Regions from separate parts of the Streptomyces sp. NPDC021622 genome, predicted to be linked through region 2. Evidence: riboswitches for the same ligand, from Rfam matches in the RefSeq annotation. Region 2 holds a riboswitch; the other holds the start of a gene.

Region 1 (11,031 bases), on a different contig from region 2:
CGCGTCGTCGCCGGTCGGCATGGCCATGGTGCCGTCCGCCGCCGAGTCCCTTGGATGGCCCAAGAAGACGTACGCCTGGCCGGAGTTGGCCGGCGCCGCGATGAAGGGCGACAAGCTGCGGCTCGGCGCCGCCGACCCGGCGCGCAGCGCCACCGGACTGCTGGCCCTCGCCAAACTGAGCGCGTCGGCGAAGAAGTCGGGGGGCGCGGAGGGCGACACCCAGGCGGCCGGCATGGCCAAGGCGCTGTCCGCGCGGACCGCCGACAGCGACGGCCAGCTCCTGGACACGCTGGCCCGCGACGGCTCGGGCACCGAGCAGGGCAACCCGCGCCGCAATCAGGCGCTGATCCTCTCCGAGCAGGCCGCTTTCCGGCACAACGCGTCGGCGGGCGAGGAGAACAGCCTCGACATGTTCTATCCGAAGGACGGCTCACCACGCCTCGACTACCCCTACACGCTGGTCGAGGAGGACCGTCTCTCCACGGACCAGAGCCGGGCGGCCCTGCGCTTCATGACGCTGTTCAGCGACGACGACGGGCGCGCGATCCTGGAGAAGAACGGCTTCAGGACCGACCCCGAGCAGGTGTCGGAGAAGCTCGTCACGGCCGCCGGCGGCCGCACTCCGCAGCCGTACACGGACGAGGCGGCCGAGCCGCCGTCGGACAAGCAGCTCCAGGAGACGCTCGGCATGTGGACGATCACGGTCCAAAGTGCCCGGCTCAGCACGGTAGTCGACGTGTCGGACTCCATGAGCGAGTGGGTGCCGGGCCGCGAGCAGACCCGGATGGAGGTCACCAAGTCCTCGCTCCTGCAGGCGCTCGCGGGGTTCACCGACGAGGACGAGATCGGGCTCTGGGAGTTCGCCACCGGGCTCGACGGCGAGCGCGACTACCGCAGGCTCGTGCCGACCGAGCGGCTCGGCGACCGCAAGGGCGACGGCACCCAACGGGACAAGATCTCCGAGGCGTTCAGCGATCTGGAGCCCATACCGGGCGGTGCGACCGGTCTGTACGACACGACGCTGGCCGCGTACAAGGAGGCGACGTCGACGTACGCGAGCGGCAAGTTCAACGCACTGGTGGTGCTCACCGACGGCGCCAACCAGGACCCCGGCTCCATCTCGCGCAGCAGCCTCATCTCCCAGCTGCAGGAGCTCACCGACCCCAAGCGCCGGGTGCCGCTCATCGCGATCGCCGTCGGCCCGAACGCGGACAAGGAAGAGGTCAAACAGATCGCGGAGGCGACCGGCGGATCGGGGCACCAGGTCGACGACCCGGCACAGATCCACGCGGTCATCCTCAAGGCCATCATGGAGGCGGGCAGCCAGGGCTGAACCCCCGGCCCCTCAGCTGAGGACGGCGGGTTCCGGCAGCCCCACCGGCCAGGTGTGCACCGGGTCCCCCGAGTGCATCAGCTCGGCGTAGCGACGGGTGGTGGCGGCGAGCGCGGCCTCACGTTCGAGCCCGGTCTCCAGTGCCTGGTGGTACGTCGCCGCCTGCCAGGACGCCCCGTTCACCCGCCGCCTGCACCGCTCCTCGATCACTCCCAGGTAGAAGTCGCGGTCGGCGGGCTCCACACCCCATGCGTCCAGCCCGGCGGCGGCCAGCGGCAGCAGTTCGTCACGGACCAGCGAGACCGCGGGCACCTCGACGATCCCGCCGTATCTGCCGCGCCGCGGCCACTTCAGACGGGCCTCGATGCCGTGCCGGCACGCGGTGTCGAAGTTGTCGGCCGCGGCCTCGAAGGGCAGCCGGGTCCACACCGGCCGCGTCTCCTCGGCCAGGGCCCGTACGAGGCCGTAGTAGAAGGCGGCGTTGGCGATGACGTCGGTGACGGTGGGGCCGGCGGGCAGGACGCGGTTCTCCACGCGCAGATGCGGGACGCCGTCGGCGATGCCGTACACGGGGCGGTTCCAGCGGTAGACGGTGCCGTTGTGCAGGACGAGTTCGGCAAGGCTCGGCACACGGCCGTCGTCGAGCACCTCCAGCGGGTCCTCGTCGTCCATGAGGGGAAGGAGCGCCGGAAAGTACCGCAGGTTCTCCTCGAAGAGTTCGTACGCGTCCGAGATCCAGCGCTCCCCGAACCAGGTACGCGGCCGAACGCCCTGCGCCTGCAGTTCGGGCGGCCGGGTGTCCGTGGACTGCAGGAACAGCGGCGGCCGGGACTCGCGCCACAGCTCGCGGCCGAACAGGAACGGCGCGTTGGCGCCCACGGCGATCTGCGCGGCGGCCACACACTGCGCCGCGTTCCACACATCGGCGAACCGCCCCGGGGTGACCTGGAGGTGCAACTGCACGGAGGTGCACGCCGCTTCGGGCGCTATCGACGTGGACGTGCAGGTCAGCCGCTCGACGCCGGTGATGTCCAGCGTGAACTCCTCGCCGCGTGCCGCCACGATCTGGTCGTTCAGCAGGACGTAGCGGTCGACGTCGGAGAGGTTCCCATGGACCAGATCGTGGTGGCCGAGGGTCGGCAGAATGCCGATCATGACGATGCCGGCGTTCACCTCGTTCGCTTTACGGTGGGCATAGGCGAGGCCCGTGCGCAGCTCTTCGGCGAGGCGGTCGAGAACGCGGCCGCCCAATCGGTGCGGGGCGATATTGACTTCAAGATTGAACATTCCGAGTTCCGTCTGGAAGTCGCGGCTCGCGATGCGCTCGAGAACTTGCGCATTCATCATTCTCGGCATCCCGTCGGGCCCCGCGAGATTCAACTCGATCTCCACGCCCATCAGATTCTTGGGCCGGTCGAACCGCTCCTCGTCCAACAGCCTCCGCAGTCCCGCGAGACACTCCCTGAGCTTGCTTCGGTACCGGTTCCGCTCGGACAGGTCAAACGTTCCTGCCACGACCTTCTCCCCCATCGCAAGCGTCCCCTCCTCGGATGGGCAGCCAATGATCCGGCCGCTGCGTCTCGGAGGATGATGCCCTGCAATGTGATCGATAACGCCCCGCACATGCCCCCGTCCCAGTACGCTCGACAAGCGTCGTCACACGGCACATTCGCGCGGCATGACACACACCAGAAAATCGCCGCACCCGTGTCTGGTGAAAAACACCGACGAGAATCGGCCGTCCGCGTCACGGAAGTGAGCCGAGGTCAGAAGGGGCGCCCACATCCAGAATCGGGAGGAATCCCGCGAAAGGGCGACCGACAATCGACTTGCGAGCAATATTGGGCGCGGTTAGACGAAACACCGTCTGAACACGTGTCGTATAAACTCCGCAAACGAGGCAGAGAGTTGGCGCTCGCGGTCCCCCTGCCCCCGCCCCTCTGGCCCCAGAGCAGACAGCGTCGTCCGCACCTGCCCTCGATCCACCGTGCCTGTCGAATGAGAGAGGCGACCCACCATGCCGCTGCAAGTCCCCCCGGCTCCCGCGCCCGCCCTGCGCAGCGTCCTCGCGGCTCTCGGTTCACCCACCGCCGTACGCGAAGCCCGAACCCCGTCCCTGCGCGCCGCCCAGGGACCGGTGACCCCCGAACTTCCGCTGCCCGTCCACGTCCTGGACCGGATCACCCCGTCGGGCAGCACACCCACCCGGCTCGCGGGGTGGCGTTTCCTGATCCGCTGCGGCGAGCGAGCTGTCGCCGCGGCCGACACGATGCTCACGCCTGACGGGTGGACGTTCTCGCACTTCTTCGAGGGCCCGTACATCGCGGCCACCGAGCGCGCCCTGCGCCACGCCGAGAAGATGCCCCTGCCGTACCAGCCACGCCTGTTGTCCGTGCCCGAGCTCTACATGCTCACGCTCTGGCTGCACGGCGACTGCACGGCCGACGGCGCGGCCGGCCATCTCTCGGCCACCGACATCCTCGTACCCCTGGCGCCCGCGCCACCCGGCATCGCGGCCCACCGCCCGCACCACGCCGCCGAACTGCTCAAGGTCCTCACCCACCGACTGACCCCCGCGCCGCTGCTCGGCTCACCCGCCTGAGGCCGCCGCACCTCCCGTGCCCCGCCGCCCGACCGGCCGCGGGGCACGGCGCTGCCCGCTGCCCATACGGACTAGCCAGGTATGACCACCCCGAACCACCCGAAGAGACAGTGCAGTTGGGCTGAACCGTCCGGGCGGGTGATACGTCATTAAGCAGTAAGGAGCGCTGCCGTTAAATCCCTGCGGATTGGCGCCCGTAGGGCAACACTGGGATCGGACCGACTAATACACGGGGGGCGGTCATGAACACCGCATCGAGCCGCAGGACAGACGTCACAGCCATCACATCGCAGCGAAAGAACCCTTCCATGTGCCAGCACCAACCACCGTGCCCGACAGCCGACTCCGCCGACCGGGAAGCCGCGCTCCTCACGGCGAGCCACCCCGAGCAGGGCTGGAGCCTGCTGTGCAACGGCGTCCTGCTCTTCGAGGACACCGGTGAGCTGCTGCCGGACGGCCAGATCATCGCCCCGCACCGACCGCTGGGCACCGACGAGATCATGACGGCCGCCTGACGCGGCGGCACCACGGCACGGACAACGAAGGGGCCGACCCGGAGAAGCAATCTCCGGACCGGCCCCGACGCATGTGCTGGACCGTGAATCAGTCCTCGCGCATCAGTCCTCGTACGCATCCAGCGGCGGGCAGGAGCAGACCAGGTTCCGGTCGCCGTACGCCTGGTCGATGCGGCGCACCGGCGGCCAGTACTTGTCGGCCGCGACGACACCGGCCGGGAAGACGGCCTCCTCACGGCTGTAGCCGTGCTCCCACTCGCCGCTCAGCGCGGCCGCGGTGTGCGGCGCGTTGCGCAGCGGGTTGTCGTCGGCGGACCACTCGCCGCCGCCGACCTTCTCGATCTCCGCGCGAATGGCGATCATCGCCTCGCAGAACCGGTCGATCTCGACCAGGTCCTCGCTCTCCGTCGGCTCGATCATCAGCGTCCCTGCGACCGGGAACGACATGGTCGGCGCGTGGAAGCCGTAGTCGATGAGCCGCTTGGCGATGTCGTCGACGCTGACGCCCGTCTCCTTGCTCAGCGGCCGCAGGTCGATGATGCACTCGTGCGCGACGAGGTCGCCGGGGCCGGTGTAGAGCACCGGGAAGTGCGGCTCGAGCCGCTTGGCGATGTAGTTCGCGGAGAGCACCGCGACCTGCGTGGCGCGCTTGAGCCCCTCGCCGCCCATGAGACGTACGTACGCCCAGGAGATCGGCAGGATGCCCGCGGAGCCCCACGGCGCGGCGGAAATCGGTCCGACACCCGTCTCGGGACCCGCGGCGGGCTGCATCGGGTGGTTGGGCAGGTACGGCGCGAGGTGCTCACGCACACCGACCGGGCCGACGCCGGGACCGCCGCCGCCGTGCGGGATGCAGAAGGTCTTGTGCAGGTTCAGGTGCGAGACGTCGCCGCCGAAGTGCCCCGGCTTGGCAAGGCCCACCAGCGCGTTGAGGTTGGCGCCGTCGACGTACACCTGCCCGCCGGCCTCGTGCACCTCCGCGCAGATGTCGGCGACGTGCTCCTCGAAGACACCGTGCGTCGACGGGTACGTGATCATCAGGACGGACAGCTCGTCGCGGTGCTTCTCGATCTTGGCGCGCAGGTCGTCGACGTCGATCTCGCCGTCGTCGGCGGTCTTCACGACGACGACCTTCATGCCGGCCATCACGGCGCTCGCGGCGTTGGTGCCGTGCGCGGAGGACGGGATGAGGCAGACGGTGCGCTGCTCGTCGCCGTTGGCCCGGTGGTAGCCACGGACCGCGAGGAGACCCGCCAGCTCGCCCTGCGAACCGGCGTTGGGCTGCAGCGAGACCTTGTCGTACCCGGTGACCTCGGCGAGCCGCTCCTCCAGCTCACGGATGAGCGTGAGGTAGCCCTGCGCCTGCTGGGCGGGCGCGAAGGGGTGCAGCTGCCCGAACTCGGGCCAGGTGACCGGCTCCATCTCGGTGGTCGCGTTGAGCTTCATGGTGCAGGAGCCCAGCGGGATCATGCCGCGGTCGAGCGCGTAGTCGCGGTCGGCCAGCTTGCGCAGGTAGCGCAGCATCGCGGTCTCGGAGCGGTACTGGTGGAAGACCGGGTGCGTCAGGTACTCGTCGGAGCGCAGCAGACCGGCGGGCAGGGTGTCATCGGTCGCCGCGTCGAGCGCCTCGATGTCCGCCTCGACCCCGAACGCGGTCCAGATCGCGGTCAGCTGCTTGCGCGTGGTGGTCTCGTCGCAGGCCAGCGAGACGTGGTCGGCGTCGACCTGGTGGACGTTGACGCCACCCTCGCGGGCCGCGGAGACAAGCTCCTCGGCCTTGCCGGGCACCCGCACGGTCAGCGTGTCGAAGTACGCGCCGTGCACGACATCGACCCCGCCCGCGGTGAGGCCGGCGGCCAGCAGCGTCGCGTAGCGGTGGGTGCGCCGCGCGATGGACTTGAGACCCTCGGGCCCGTGGTAGACCGCGTACATCCCGGCCATGACGGCGAGCAGCACCTGTGCCGTACAGATGTTGCTGGTCGCCTTCTCACGGCGGATGTGCTGCTCACGGGTCTGCAGCGCGAGCCGGTAGGCCTTGTTGCCGTCGGCGTCGACGGAGACACCGACGAGCCGGCCCGGCAGGCTGCGGGCGAACTTCTCGCGCACCGCCATGTATCCGGCGTGCGGCCCGCCGAAGCCCATCGGCACACCGAACCGCTGCGTCGTGCCGACCGCGATGTCCGCACCGAGCTCACCGGGCGAGGTGAGCAGCGTCAGGGCGAGCAGATCGGCCGCGACGGAGACCACGGCCCCCAGCTCGTGCGCCTGCTCGATGACCGGCTTGATGTCGCGTACGACACCGGAGGCGCCCGGGTACTGGATCAGTACGCCGACGACACCGCGCTCGGCGACCTCGGCCGGGATGCCCTCGCTCAGATCGGCGACGACGATCTCGACGCCGGTCGGCTCGGCACGGGTCTGAATGACGGCGATGGTCTGCGGCAGCGCGTCGGCGTCAACAACAAAAACGCCGTCCTTGACCTTGCTCATGCGCCGCGAAAGGGCCATGGCCTCGGCAGCGGCGGTCCCCTCGTCGAGCAGGGAGGCACCGGAGGTGGGCAGTCCGGTCAGCTCGGCGACGACGGTCTGGAAGTTGAGCAGCGCCTCGAGCCGCCCCTGGGAGATCTCGGGCTGGTACGGCGTGTAAGCCGTGTACCAAGCAGGGTTCTCCATGACGTTCCGCAGGATGACGGGCGGCGTGAAGGTCCCGTAGTAGCCGAGCCCGATCATGGAATCGAGCACCTGATTCCGATCGGCCAGCGAGCGCAGCTCGGCCAGGACCTCGGCCTCGGTGCGCGCCCCGGGCAGATTCAGCGCCTCGGCGTTCTTGATCACATCCGGCACCGCGGCGGCGGTCAGCTCGTCGAGCGAGCCGTAACCGACCTGCGCGAGCATCTTGGCGCATGCCTCGGCATCGGGGCCGATGTGCCGCTGCTCGAAGGGAATGCCCTGCTCAAGCTGTGAGAGCGGGATGCGAGGGGTGGCGGTCATTGCGGAGGCCTCCTGGTCTGACGCTGGTCTGACGCGACCTGCGAGGGGCACCACGGCGCGGGTGCCCGGACGGCCTCCCCCTCTGTCATCTCAACCTGAGAGCTTCACAGACCCGCCCATGGACAGATCTGCTTTCACCGTCGGTGAGGAAGGGTCTCGAACGTGCCCGCCCGACGCCCGCCCTGCTTTCCAGAGTGACCTCGTCCGTGCGGTACAGGGTGCCTGAGAGATTCCGGGGAGGATTTGCTCCTTCGGCGCCTCCGGAATCACCTCCCGGAGAGCTCTCCCGCACGGGGTCAGCAGCCACCGCCAGCGTACCAGCGAGGACCGCGCCCGATCCCTCGAGTGGCCGCCCGCCCCGATGTGCTCTTTCGTAGTGATGACAAGCGAATAATGATTGGTTACGCGCCATTTCGACAAACTGCGACCAGTTGGAGGGCCTGTGCAGACCGACATCGATCCGCGCAACCTGATCGGCCGCAAGGCGTTCGACCGGGACGGGGCCAAGATCGGCACGATCGACGAGGTCTACCTCGACGATGCCACCGGCGCCCCGGAGTGGGCCGCGATACGCACGGGCCTGTTCAGCCGTGACGCCTTCGTCCCCCTGGAACCCAGCGAGGTCACGGGAGAGGGCACCCTGCGCATCCCCTTCGAACGCTCCCTGATCAAGGACGCCCCCGACTTCGGCGTAGGCCGCCACCTCTCCCCCGAACAGGAACTCCAGCTCTACCACCACTACGGCCTGGACATCGCACCCCCACCACCCCCCGACCAGGACTTCGGCAAAACCGCAGACGAAAACCCCTGACGCCGCGCCCTCCCCGGTACGCAACGCTCCCCCGACCGCCCGCCCTCGCTGTGGTCAGGCGCTCCCCCGGCTAACCCGCCCGCCCTCGCTGTGGTCAGGCGCTCCCGCGGCTAACCCGTCTGCCCGCCCTCGTTGTGAGCAGGCGCTCCCCCCCCGGCTCGCCCGACCGCCCGCCCTCGTTGTGGGCAGGCGTTCCGCAGGGCGAGTGGGGTCTCCCCTGCTCGAGCGGAGCCGAGAGCTTGGGGAAGGGTGGGCACAACGCCCACTGCCGAGCACCGCTACGCCAAGGGCGAAGGCCCAGCACGGCCCCCCGGCGGAGCCACCAGCGGCAACGGCTCCGCGGGAACAAGCTCCGGATCATCGACCCGAAACGTCCGCACCCGCCCCGGCGCCGACCCCGGAGTCTCAAACCGCACCGTCACCCGCCCAAGCCCACTCCCCTGCACCCACCCACACCCGTACACGGCATGCCGCACATCGTGCCCCGCGGCCCACCGCCGCGCGCCGAGCGCCACCTCCTCGACGGACGCCTCCTCGGCCTCCCCCGCACCCTCGACCTCAGTCACGGCTCCCGCAGCCTCGCCCTCCCCCCGCTCAAGCCCGTCGGCCCGAGCCTGCGCGAAGAGATCCTCCTGCGTGTAGTCCGCAAGCCCCGTGACCCCCACGCCAAGGAGCCGCACACCCCCCGTGGTGTCCACGGACTCCAGCAACCGCGCGGCAGCCTCCCGCACCACCCCAGGGTCGTCCGTGGGCCCCCGCAGCGTCTCGGACCGCGTCAGCGTCGAGAAGTCGAACCGCCGCACCTTCAGCACGATGGTCCGCCCCGAGTGCCCGGCAGCCCGCAACCGCTCCACACACCGGTCGGCGAGCCGCGCCACCTCGCCCCTGACCCGCACCCGGTCGTGAATGTCCACGTCATACGTGTCCTCGACACTGACCGACTTGGACTCCCGCTCCGCCACTACGGGCCGCTCGTCCCGCGCCTGCGCCATCGCGTACAGCGCGCTCCCGTGCGACTTCCCGAGCAGCCGTACGAGCTCGTCCTCGCCCGCCTCAGCGATCTCCCCGACCGTCGTGATCCCGCCCCGCCGCAGATGGTCCCCGGTGGCAGGACCGACCCCGGGCAGCGTCCGCACGGACATCGGCGCGAGCAGCTCCCGCTCGGTCCCCGGAACTATCAGCCGCAGACCATCGGGCTTGGCCTCCTCCGAGGCGATCTTCGCCAGCATCTTGGACGCGGCGAGCCCGACCGACCCCGCAAGTCCCGTCACCGTCTTGATGTCGGCACGCAACCGCTCCCCCACGGCCAGCGCCGACGCCTGGTCGTCGGCCACGCCGCCCGCCTCCAGGTCGACAAAGGCCTCGTCCAGACTGAGCGGCTCCACCAGCGGCGACAGCTCACGCAGCAGCGCCATCACCTGCTCGCTGATCTCCCGGTAGAGGCCGAAGCGCGGCACCAGATAGGCGGCGTTCGGCGCGAGGCGACGCGCCTGCCCCATGGGCATCGCCGAGTGCACACCGAGCTTCCGCGCCTCGTACGAAGCCGTGGCCACCACACCCCGCGGCCCGAGCCCGCCCACCACCACGGCCTTCCCGCGCAGACTCGGCTTCGCGGCCTGCTCGGCAGACGCGTAGAAGGCATCCATGTCGAGATGCAGAATCGTGGGCGCGGTTCTCACACCTCTGATGCTGCCCTACGCCACTGACAACGCCCCGAAACCGCCACCCCGCCGGCGATGATGCAACCGCCTCACACGGCCCGGTTGCGCCGCCGCGCGAGCTCGTCGGCGGGGTTCTGACGCAGCAGCGTCTCCCCGGTGTCGATGCGCTCCCCGTGCAGCTGCGAGAGCGCCGCCTCCACGTCCCGCCACACGACGCCCACGGCGATCCCGAAGACCCCCTGACCACCCTGGAGCAGATCGTGGACCTCGTCGGGCGACGTGCACTCGTAGACCGTCGCGCCGTCGCTCATGAGCGTCATCCGCTCCAGATCCCGGAAACCGCGGTCGCGCAGATGCTGGACCGTGGTCCGGATGTTCTGCAGGGACACCCCGGTGTCCAGGAACCGCTTCACGATCTTCAGGACGACGACGTCCCGGAAGCTGTAGAGCCGCTGGGTCCCCGACCCGCCCGCGGACCGCACACTGGGCTCGACGAGCCCCGTACGGGCCCAGTAGTCGAGCTGTCGATACGTGATACCGGCTGCCGCACACGCGGTCGGCCCCCGATACCCGATCTGTTCCTGTTCGGTCTGCCCGGACGTAGCGTCCCCGCTCCCCTGAACCGCCATCGGCCGCCTCGGAGAGTGATCGGCCGTGCTGCCGTGAAGCGGATACGGTCCGCCCATCGCCGTACCGTCGCCGCTGCTTCTCACGCCGACCTCCGTCCTTGACCTGCCTTCCCGACGGTAGGCAGTCACCAGGGGCTCGTCAACGATCGCCACACTCGGCACGCCGAGTGATAATCACCCTAAGAGTGGTTTGCCGCGCCTCACCGCCGGGAAAGGCTAGCCGAATGGTCCGTCGGGACCCTCCGGAGGCATCGGTTCACTGGCTGTTGGTGCCGAAGTCCTCGGGCGAGATCTGATCGAGGAACTCGCGGAACTTCTCCACCTCGTCCTCCTGCTCGTCCGGAATGGCGATGCCGGCGTCGTCCAGGACACCGTCACTGCCGTAGATCGGCGTTCCGGTGCGCAGCGCAAGCGCTATGGCGTCGGACGGCCGGGCGCTCACCTCGACTCCACTGGCGAAGACCAGCTCCGCGTAGAAGACCCCTTCGC
Region 2 (11,031 bases):
CCATCAGCAAGGGCTTCGCCCATCACGCCCGCCGGGCGGCCGAGTTGGGCGTACCGGAGAGCGAGGCGCCCTGGGAGGTGCCGTATCTGCCGATCGACCCGGCGGACATCGGCCGCACCTACGAGGCCGTCATCCGGGTCAACTCCCAGTCGGGCAAGGGCGGAATGGCGTACCTCCTGAAGACCCGGCACGGGCTCGACCTGCCGCAGCGCATGCGGCCCGACTTCTCGCGCGTCGTGCAGGACGCCACCGACGACAGCGGGCGAGAGGCGAGCGCCAAGGAGCTGTACGAGCTGTTCGAGACGGCGTATCTCGCGCCGGGCCGGGACGGCGACGTGACGCTCGAGGCGTGGACCACCGACCGCGCCCCCGACGGCGCGCACCGCTTCGTCTGCACGCTCCAAGTCGGCGACAGGGCAGGGGACTTCGAGGGTGTGGGCAACGGCCCGCTGTCCGCGTTCGTCGAGGCGCTCGCCGCGGCCGGCATCACCGTCGACATCCTCGACTACTCCGAGCATGCCGTCGAGGCGGACGCAGGCGTGACCAGCGGCGAGGCCGTCGCGTACGCGGAGTGCCGGGTCGGCGGCGTCACCTGCTGGGGCGCGGGCCTGGACACCTCGGTCCTGACGGCGTCCGTACAGGCGGTGCTTTCGGCCGTGAACCGGGCAGGGGTCGCCCGATGACCCCGCAGCCGGTGCTGCACGCGAACGACGTCACCGTCGTCCGCGACGGGCGCCCCATCCTCGAAGAGGTCACCCTCACCGTCCGCCCCGGCGAGCACTGGGCGCTGCTGGGCGCCAACGGCGCGGGCAAGTCGACCCTGCTCGGCCTGTGCGGCGCCGTCACCCACCCCACGCACGGCACGGTCGAGGTGCTCGGCCGCCGCCTCGGCACCGTCGACCTGCGCGAACTGCGGGCGTACGTCGGTCACGTCAACCCGCGCCATCCGCTCCGCTCGCCCCTGCGTGTCCGCGACGTCGTCCTGACCGGGCTCACCAACAGCGTTGAACCACTGCCCCGTTGGCACCCCACGCCCGAGCAGCGGGAGCAGGCCGACCGCCTCATCGCCCTGCTGGGCCTCGCGCACCGCACGGATGCGCGCTGGCCCACGCTCTCCCAGGGCGAGCGCGGCCGAACCCTCATCGCGCGCTCCCTGATGCCGACGCCGCGCTTCGTCCTGCTCGACGAACCCGCCACCGGGCTCGATCTCGCGGGCCGCGAACGCCTCCTCGACAGCCTGGACACCCTGCGCGAGAGCCACCCCCAACTCGCCACGGTCCTGGTCACCCACCACCTGGAGGAACTCCCGGCCGGCACGACGCACGCCCTGCTCCTCAGGGACGGGCGCGCGCTCGCCTCCGGCGCCGTCGACGACGTACTGACGAGCGACCAGATCGGCAAGTGCTTCGACCATCCTGTGCACCTCGAACGCAGGGAAGGACGGTGGAGCGTACGGGCGGCGCGCCGCTGAACAAGAGCGGCTGAACATGACGATGGGGCCCGGAGCGCTTCCGCGCTCCGGGCCCCATCGCCGTCATCCGTCGACGCCTACTTGTTCAGGCTCGCCCAGAACTCGTCGAAGGAGAGGCGCTTGTCCGCGTCGGTGTCCTTCGTGCCGATCACGGCCTCGGCCACCGTCTCGGTGACGTAGAAGTCCCCCATCTGCGCCATGGCCGACTTCCACTCGGCCGCCGTGATGAAGCCGTCGCCGTCCGCGTCGAACCGCTCGAACGTCTTGCGCGCTTCCTCGATGTCCGCCACCGGATCCACCCCTTCTTGGTGCACTACTGAGACGGCTCAGGGTATCGGCCGTCGCATGCCCCGATCACAGGGAGTACGCCCATGGCCAGCAGTACCTCCCGACCGTTGCGACGCGGCCGGGTTTCGATTCGGTCCGCGATTTTCCCGGTGACCTCTTGACGCGGGCCATATTGGGAGGAAACTGGTCATTACACCAGAAATCCGGAGAGTCGCACCGTCGGTGGAGACGTCTACCGAGAAGAGATTCCCGCAGGCTCTGGCCAGGCCCCCGAAGCCCCTCGCTACCGGAGCCTCAGCGACGACTGAGGCAGATGGCAACGGTGAGGACTCCGGGGACTGTTTTGTGCGGCGGAGCGCCCCGTCGAGCCCTCAGCACTCGATGATGTTCACCGCGAGCCCGCCCCGAGCGGTCTCCTTGTACTTGACGCTCATGTCGGCCCCGGTCTCCTTCATGGTCTTGATGACCTTGTCGAGGGACACCTTGTGGCTGCCGTCGCCGCGCATCGCCATCTTCGCGGCGGTCACGGCCTTCACCGCCGCCATGCCGTTGCGCTCGATGCAGGGGATCTGGACGAGGCCGCCGACGGGGTCGCAGGTCAGGCCGAGGTTGTGCTCCATGCCGATCTCCGCGGCGTTCTCGACCTGCTCGGGGGAGCCGCCGAGGACCTCGGCGAGCGCGCCCGCCGCCATCGAGCAGGCGGAGCCGACCTCGCCCTGGCAGCCGACCTCGGCGCCGGAGATCGAGGCGTTCTCCTTGAAGAGCATGCCGATCGCGCCGGCCGCGAGCATGAAGCGGACCACGCCGTCCTCGTCGGCGCCGGGCACGAAGTTCATGTAGTAGTGCAGGACCGCCGGGATGATGCCCGCGGCGCCGTTCGTCGGGGCGGTCACGACCCGGCCGCCCGCCGCGTTCTCCTCGTTCACGGCCATCGCGTAGAGCGTGATCCACTCCATGGCGAGGGCCAGCGGGTCGCCCTCGGAGCGGAGTTTGCGGGCCGAATTGGCCGCGCGGCGGCGGACCTTCAGGCCGCCCGGCAGGATGCCCTCGCGGGACATGCCGCGGGACACGCACGACTGCATGACACCCCAGATGTCGAGCAGCCCCGAGCGGATCTCCTCCTCGGTGCGCCAGGCCTTCTCGTTCTCCAGCATCAGCGCGGAGATGGAAAGGCCGGTCTCGCGGGTGAGCCGCAGCAGCTCGTCACCCGTGCGGAAGGGGTGCTTAAGCACCGTGTCGTCCAGCACGATCGGGTTCTCGCCCGCGACCGCGTCCTCGTCGACGACGAAGCCGCCGCCCACCGAGTAGTACGTCTTCTCCAGGAGGAGGGTGCCTTCACGGTCGTACGCGAAGATCGTCATGCCGTTGGCGTGGTACGGCAGGGCCTTGCGGCGGTGCAGGATCAGGTCGTCGTCGAAGTCGAAGGCGATCTCGTGCATGCCGAGCAGGTTGAGGCGGCCGGTGGTCTTGATCTGCTCGACCCGGTCGTCGGCGGTCTCCACGTCCACCGAGCGGGGGGACTCGCCCTCGAGGCCGAGGAGCACCGCCTTGGGGGTGCCGTGCCCGTGGCCGGTCGCGCCGAGCGAGCCGAACAGCTCGGAGCGTATGGAGGTGGTGTGGGCCATCAGGCCCTCGTTCTTCAGGCGGCTCGCGAAGATGCGGGCCGCGCGCATCGGGCCCACCGTGTGGGAGCTTGACGGGCCGATGCCGATCGAGAACAGGTCGAAGACCGAGAGGGCCACGGGAACTCCAAGGGTGGTTGGTAGACGCCGTTGTCTGCCGGGGTGACGCAGAAGAACAAGGCGGTGCAGGAAGTACGAGTACGGTCACGCGGTGCGGGGCACCGCGCACACTGTCCTCACTGTCCAGTGTGCGGGGTGCCCCGATGTTTCGTACGTACGAACAAAAGCGTACGCAAAGGGTACGAAACTACTTCAGGCCGGGGTACAGCGGGTGCTTGTCGGCCAGCGCGGTCACGCGGCCCTTGAGGGCCTCCGCGTCGAAGCCCGGCTTCAGGGTCTCGGCGATGATGTCGGCGACCTCACGGAAGTCGTCCTCCTGGAAGCCACGGGTCGCGAGCGCCGGCGTACCGATCCGCAGACCCGAAGTGACCATCGGGGGGCGCGGGTCGTTCGGGATCGCGTTGCGGTTGACCGTGATGCCGACCTCGTGGAGACGGTCCTCGGCCTGCTGGCCGTCCAGGTCGGAGTTGCGCAGGTCCACCAGGACCAGGTGCACATCCGTGCCGCCGGACAGGACGGAGACGCCGTGCTCGGTGACGTCGTCCTGCACCAGGCGCTCGGCCAGGATGCGGGCGCCGTCCAGGGTGCGCTGCTGGCGCTCCTTGAACTCCTCCGAGGCCGCGACCTTGAAGGAGACGGCCTTGGCGGCGATCACGTGCTCCAGGGGGCCGCCCTGGAAGCCGGGGAAGACCGCGGAGTTCAGCTTCTTCGCGAACTCCTTGCTGCGGGCCAGGATGATGCCGCCGCGCGGGCCGCCGAGCGTCTTGTGCGTGGTGGAGGTCACCACGTCCGCGAACGGCACCGGGTTGGGGTGCAGACCGGCGGCGACGAGCCCGGCGAAGTGCGCCATGTCGACCCACAGGTACGCGCCGACCTCGTCGGCGATCCGGCGGAACTCGGCGAAGTCGAGCTGGCGCGGGTAGGCGGACCAGCCCGCGATGATCACCTTCGGGCGGTTCTCCTTGGCCAGGCGCTCGACCTCGGCCATGTCGACCAGACCGGCCTCGTCGACGTGGTACGCGACCACGTTGAACTGCTTGCCGGAGAAGTTCAGGCGCATGCCGTGGGTGAGGTGGCCGCCGTGCGCCAGGTCCAGGCCGAGGATCGTGTCGCCGGGCTTGGCGATCGCGAAGAGGGCGGCCTGGTTGGCGGAGGCGCCGGAGTGCGGCTGGACGTTGGCGTACTCGGCGCCGAACAGGTCCTTGACCCGGTCGATCGCGATCTGCTCGGTGACGTCGACGTGCTCACAGCCGCCGTAGTAGCGGCGGCCGGGGTAGCCCTCGGCGTACTTGTTGGTGAGGACCGTGCCCTGGGCCTCCATGACGGCGACCGGAGCGAAGTTCTCCGAGGCGATCATTTCCAGGGTGGACTGCTGGCGGTGGAGCTCGGCGTCGACGGCGGCGGCGACGTCCGGGTCCAGCTCGTGGAGAGGGGTGTTGAGAAGCGACATCAGGTGGTCCCTAAGGGTCTTTAGTTGCCTGCGAGCTCGGTGTACTGGTCCGCGGAGAGCAGGTCCTCCGGCTCCTCCGCGATGCGCACCTTGAACAGCCAGCCGCCCTCGAAGGGCGCGGAGTTCACCAGCGACGGGTCTTCCACGACGTCCTGGTTCGACTCGACGACCTCACCGGTCACCGGCGAGTACAGGTCGCTGACGGACTTCGTCGACTCGAGCTCACCGCAGGTCTCGCCCGCGGTCACGCTGTCGCCGACCGCCGGGAGCTGGGCGAAGACGACGTCACCGAGCGCGTTGGCCGCGTGCTCGGTGATGCCGATGGTGGCCACACCGTCCTCGGCGGGCGAGAGCCACTCGTGCTCCTTGCTGTAACGAAGCTGCTGGGGGTTGCTCATGACCTGAATTCTCCTGTACGCGGATGGGTGCTGCGGAACGAGAAAGATGTGCGTGACGTCACTGCCGACGCCCGCGGGGGGTCACTTCTGGCGCTTGTAGAACGGCAGCGCCACGACCTCGTAGGGCTCGTGCGTGCCGCGGATGTCCACGCCGACACCCTCGGTGCCGGGCGCCGCGTGCGCGGCGTCGACGTACGCGATGGCGATCGGCTTGCCGAGCGTCGGGGACGGGGCGCCGGAGGTGACCTCGCCGATGACCTTGCCGTCGGCGACCACGGAGAAGCCGGCGCGCGGTACGCGGCGACCCGAAGCGATCAGGCCGACCAGCTTGCGCGGGGGAGCGGTCTCGGCGCGCTCGGCGGCGGCCGCGAGCGCCTCGCGTCCCACGAAGTTCTCGGACATCGAGGTCTTCTCGAACTTCACGACCCGGCCGAGGCCCGCGTCGAACGGCGTCAGCTCGGCGGTCAACTCGTGCCCGTACAGCGGCATGCCCGCCTCCAGACGCAGCGTGTCACGGCAGGAGAGGCCGGCCGGGACCATGCCGACGGGCGTGCCCGCCTCCATCAGCGCGCCCCACAGCTTCTCCGCATCACCGGGGGCGACGAAGAGCTCGAAGCCGTCCTCGCCGGTGTAGCCGGTGCGGGCGATCAGCGCGGGCACGCCCGCGACCGTGCCGGGCAGGCCCGCGTAGTACTTCAGGCCGTCCAGGTCGGCGTCCGTGAGGGACTTCAGGATGCCGGGGGACTCGGGACCCTGGACGGCGAGCAGCGCGTACGCGTCGCGGTCGTCGCGGACCTCGGCGTCGAACTCCTCGACGCGGTTGCTCAGCTCGTTAAGCACGTTCTGGGCGTTGGAGGCATTGGCGACGACCATGTACTCGGCCTCGGCCAGGCGGTACACGATCAGGTCGTCGAGGATGCCGCCGTCCTGGTCGACGATCATCGTGTAGCGGGCGCGGCCGACACCGACGGAGCCGATGTTGCCGACCAGCGAGAAGTTCAGGAAGTCCACGGCCTCCGGGCCGGTGACGGTGATCTCGCCCATGTGGGAGAGGTCGAAGAGACCGGCCTTGGTGCGGACGGCGATGTGCTCTTCGCGCTCGCTGCCGTACCGCAGCGGCATGTCCCAGCCCGCGAAGTCGGTCATGGTCGCGCCGAGCGCCCGATGCACCGCATCGAGGGCTGTCAGACGGGGGGCGGTACTCATACGTAGAACTCCCAGGGCATGACGGGCGAGGTAGATCCTCCCCATCTGTCATCGGAACCTGAGAGGTTCACCACGACCCGTACGTATGGGGGGTCATGACTTGCACCTTGGGTGGAGCCGCCGTGGCGGCCCGCTTTTCAGATGTGCCTCGCCCGCGCGGTACGGGGCCTGAGAGATTCAAGGGAGGGACTTGCTCCTTCGGCGCCCCGGTGTGTCGTACGAAGTGTCGGACGACGGTGACCGGGAACTCTCCCGCGCGGATTCAAGCGGCCTGTATGGAGTTTGCGGGCACATCATTGCACGGGGCTCCGTCACAGGGCAGTGCCAGTCCAGTAATGCCCTTGTGCCGCATTACCTTCTCTTTACACTTGCCGGGGAAGCTGCGGTAAGCAGGTACGTGACCGCTATGGGGAGGCTGATCACGGTGCGCAGGACCAGTGTCTACGCGACCAACACAGGGGTGGCCCTGCCCAAGCAGGAAGCCGCCGCCATCAGGGAGAGCTGTGGCCCCCTGCCCGCGGCCGTCGTCCGGGACCTGAGGCAGCGGATGGGCCACAGCCCGCACCGGCTTACCTTCGGCGGCGGCGATCTGATCGTCGTCTCCGGGCTGCCGGGCAGCGGAAAGTCCACGCTGATGCGCAGAGCCGTCGCGGGCCCGCGCATCGACTCGCAGGACACCCGCGACCGCTGGGCCGGCCGCATGCCGCGCTTCCTTCCGTACGCGGTCTACCGCCCCCTGGTCCGCATCGCGCACTACGCGGGCCTGCGCCGGGCCCTGCGCTCCGGCGAGGGAGTCGTCGTGCACGACTGCGGCACCCAGGCCTGGGTGCGCCGCTGGCTGGCCAGGGAAGCGGCACGGCGGGGCACGACCCTGCATCTGCTGCTGCTCGACGTGCCACCGGAGACGGCCGTCGAGGGGCAGCTCGCGCGCGGCCGCGGCGTCTCGCGGTACGCCTTCGCGCGCCACCGCAGAACGGTCGGCCGGCTCGTCGGCGCCGCCGAGCGGGGCGATCTGCCGCGCGGCGTCGGCTCGGCGCTGCTGCTCGACCGGACGGCGGCGGGCGCGCTGCGGGCGATCGGCTTCGGAGACTGAGGGACTGAGGGGACCGACCCGCGCGCGGTGGCGTGCCGCGTTAGGGTTCGAGCCGCAGGCAGAGCGGGACGAGCAGGGGTAAGACAGATGGACATTCCGGCGCAGGCGCACGCCCATCCGTACGGAGGATGGCCGGGCAATGAACTCGAAGAGGTGCTCGCGGCGGCCCTCGGCACCGGCGGCGGTCCTCAGACAAGCACAGCCTCCGCGGGGGCCCGGATCGTCGAGGTCCTCGGCCGCAGCCACATCTGGGTCCCGCTGCCGAACGGCGGCGACGGTGCCGGCGGCACGCTCGACCTGCCCACGCTGGAGATCGAGGGCCAGGCATACGTGCCCGTCTTCAGCTCCGAGCAGCAGTTCCAGCAGGTCACCGGCGGCCGGATGAGCTGCACCGTGGCGCCCGCCGTGGAGTTCGCGCGCGGACTGCCCCCGCAGCTCGGCATCGCGGTCAACCCGGACGGCACCGTCGGCGTGCCGCTGCCGCCGCCCGCCGTCGCCGAGCTCTGCCGGGCGGGACGCACCCCGCTGGACGGCCCCGCGAGCGGCGGCCGCGTCCGTCTCTTCGAGCCGGACTGGCAGCAGGACCCGGTGGACTTCCTGTCCGCCGCGGCCCGTGAGTTCGAGGCCACCGGAGTGGTGCTGAGTGCCCGCCGCTGCCTGGCCAGCGTCGAGGGCGACGACCCCTCCCTGTTCATCGGCGTCGAACTGTCCTCCTGGGAGGGCGACGCCCGTGACCTGCCGATGGCGGCCGTGGGCCGTGCGCTCGGCCTGGTCCCGGTGCCCTGGCCGGTGAACCTGGTGCTGCTCGACGTGGCCCAGGACCCGGTGGGCGACTGGCTGCGCGCAAGGGTGCGGCCCTTCTTCGGGCAGAGCCACCAGCACGAGCACGGACGTGTGTAGAGATACGAGCACGGAGGTGTGGAGAGACATGCGCACCGGCGGGTGTGACCACGCCGTACGTCAAGTCGGTGTCAGGATCGCCGCTTAAGCTGGTTTCATGACCCGGGCGGGTTACGGCCGTGCCGGCCGGGTCCGTTGCGGATCATTCGGATCATCGGGGTCGTCGGGTCATCGCGAAGGGGCGGTTAAGGGTGAGTGCGTCGGGCACGGCTGCGGCCGGGCAGGTCGAGCACATGCTGCGCCAGGTGACGCCGGGGCGCTACGACGCCTACGAGGCGCTCCTGCGGGCGCTCGCCGCCGACCAGGTGTGGATGCTGCTCTGGCACGGCCAGGCCGGATCCCCCGACGCCCAGTACGGAAACATGGAGGTCGAGGGCCTCGGCTACGCGCCGTGTGTGACCTCCGCCCAGGAGCTCTCCGCCAGCGGCTGGAACCGCTCGTACGAAGTGGTCGCAGGTGTCGACATCGCCCGCACCCTCTACCCCGACCAGTATGGCCTCTGGCTCAACCCGCACGCCCCCGGCGGCGGCGTCGGCATCCCCTGGCTGGATCTGCGCCGTATCGCATCGGGCCTCGACCTGCTGCCCGCGGGGCCGCTGCGGCTCACCGAGCCGGCCATCGAGATCCCGCAGTTCTACGCCCTGCTCACGCAGAACGCGCACCGCACCCCGGCGGTCCGCGCACTGCGCCGCGCCTGGGTGCAGCCCGCGCTCGGCGCCCCGTATCTGGCCATCGGTCTCGATGTGTACGACACGTCGCCGCCCTCGGTCGACGCCGTGCGCGCGATGATGCAGCAGTCGATCGCCGCCGTGCCCGACGGCCTGCCCGTGTCGACGGTCGCGATGTCCGACGCGTACGACCCGGTCGCCATGTGGCTGCGCGCCAACGCCAGGCCGTTCTACGACCGCGAGGCCCAGGCGGCCCCGGCCCCCGCGGGCGGCTACGGCTACCCCGCGCAGTACTGAACCAGGTCCTGAAACCGGCCACCGCGGCTCATATACCTGGCCTGACCGCCACAATGTCCGTTCTGATGGCGGAGGGGCTCTATGGGCCCCTGTGACTCCTTGCACCCCAACTGCCCCGCGTTCGCCCCTCGTTCACCCGAGTCCGGATAACGGAACACTCCGATCAGCATCACGGTTGCGCATCCTTTCCCCAACAAGGCTGGTAACAGATCGTGGCCCCGATGAAGACTCCCGCACCAGGGGCGGTTCGCCCCTGTGTACGACGGACTGATCACGTCGCTACAGCGGCAAGTGCGGGCCGGTCACCACCGGTTGAGAGGGGTCCCTGCCACGATGACGGCACCATTGCATGACACACCTGCGGACGCGGACCCGACCGAGGACGTCGCCCCCGCAGCTGGTGCAGGGGTGAAGAAGGTCGAGGGGCGGTCCCTCAAGCAGATCGCCTGGAACCGCCTGAAGCGGGACAAGGTCGCCCTGGCCGGCGGCATCACCGTGCTCGTCCTGGTCCTGGTCGCCGTCTTCGCGCCCCTGATCGTCTCCCTGCTGGGCCACCCGCCCAACGAGTTCCATCAGGAAGAGCTCGAAGACCTCACGAACCTGCCCAAGGGCGCCTTCGGCGGCATGAGCTGGGACTTCCTCTTCGGAGTGGAGCCCAACAAGGGCCGTGACGTCTTCAGCCGGATCGTCTACGGAGCGCGGATCTCGCTCCTCGTGGCGTTCCTCGCGGCCGTGGTCGCCGTGGTGCTCGGCACCTTCTTCGGCATCATCGCCGGCTACTTCGGCGGCTGGATCGACGCCCTGATCAGCCGGGTCATGGACGTGCTGCTCGCCTTCCCGCAGCTGCTCTTCGTGATCTCCCTGGTCTCGGTCCTCCCCGACGACCTGCTCGGGCTCACCGGCAGCGGCGTACGCATCGCCGTACTGATCCTGGTGATCGGCTTCTTCGGCTGGCCCTACGTCGGTCGCATCGTGAGAGGCCAGACCCTCTCGCTGCGCGAACGCGAGTACGTGGAGGCGGCCCGCAGCCTCGGCGGCGGTCAACGGCACATCCTCTTCAAGGAGTTGCTGCCGAACCTGGTCGCACCGATCACGGTGTACGCGACGCTCATGATCCCCACCAACATCCTCACCGAAGCGGCGCTGAGCTTCCTCGGCGCGGGTGTGCGTCCGCCCACCGCCTCCTGGGGCGGCATGCTCCGGGACGCGCTGGCGACGTACGAGCACGACCCGATGTTCATGGTCTTCCCAGGCCTGGCGATCTTTGTGACCGTGCTCGCCTTCAACCTCTTCGGTGACGGGCTGCGCGACGCCCTGGACCCCAAGGGAACTCGGTAAACAGCTCCAACTGGCTTGCCCCTGCCGCAGCGTCAGGTGGCTCTTCCCATGGTTCTCAAGGCAGTCAAACGCCAAAGGACCACGAATCTCGGAGGATGCGAGAAATGCCCACAGGTTCCTCTCAACGACGGCTCACCGCTGGCGCGGCCCTCGTCGTAGCGGCGCTGGTGACCACCACGG

The links. A riboswitch is a leader RNA that binds a small molecule or an ion and turns the genes downstream of it on or off. The one in region 2 is predicted to bind glycine.
Region 1: linked by a shared signal. The riboswitch ahead of gcvP (aminomethyl-transferring glycine dehydrogenase) and the one ahead of gcvT (glycine cleavage system aminomethyltransferase GcvT) in region 2 are both predicted to bind glycine.

Annotation. Positions count from the first base shown of each region.
Region 1 is NZ_JBFACK010000034.1:6,124-17,154, forward strand. Features, by position in the region: gene AB0G47_RS40430 (substrate-binding and VWA domain-containing protein) at 1-1,333, shown strand, start outside; gene AB0G47_RS40435 (glutamate--cysteine ligase) at 1,346-2,863, opposite strand; gene AB0G47_RS40440 (hypothetical protein) at 3,351-3,935, shown strand; gene AB0G47_RS40445 (DUF5999 family protein) at 4,244-4,450, shown strand; gene gcvP (aminomethyl-transferring glycine dehydrogenase) at 4,553-7,441, opposite strand; glycine riboswitch at 7,641-7,740, opposite strand; gene AB0G47_RS40455 (PRC-barrel domain-containing protein) at 7,884-8,252, shown strand; gene AB0G47_RS40460 (DNA polymerase IV) at 8,531-9,931, opposite strand; gene AB0G47_RS40465 (MerR family transcriptional regulator) at 10,003-10,626, opposite strand; gene AB0G47_RS40470 (bifunctional nuclease family protein) at 10,799-11,031, opposite strand, start outside.
Region 2 is NZ_JBFACK010000012.1:239,333-250,363, reverse strand. Features, by position in the region: gene leuA (2-isopropylmalate synthase) at 1-683, shown strand, start outside; gene AB0G47_RS24770 (ATP-binding cassette domain-containing protein) at 680-1,471, shown strand; gene AB0G47_RS24765 (EF-hand domain-containing protein) at 1,549-1,761, opposite strand; gene AB0G47_RS24760 (L-serine ammonia-lyase) at 2,131-3,501, opposite strand; gene glyA (serine hydroxymethyltransferase) at 3,689-4,951, opposite strand; gene gcvH (glycine cleavage system protein GcvH) at 4,972-5,349, opposite strand; gene gcvT (glycine cleavage system aminomethyltransferase GcvT) at 5,431-6,555, opposite strand; glycine riboswitch at 6,703-6,820, opposite strand; gene AB0G47_RS24740 (AAA family ATPase) at 6,962-7,648, shown strand; gene AB0G47_RS24735 (enhanced serine sensitivity protein SseB) at 7,736-8,548, shown strand; gene AB0G47_RS24730 (enhanced serine sensitivity protein SseB C-terminal domain-containing protein) at 8,740-9,513, shown strand; gene AB0G47_RS24725 (ABC transporter permease) at 9,847-10,851, shown strand; gene AB0G47_RS24720 (ABC transporter substrate-binding protein) at 10,956-11,031, shown strand, end outside.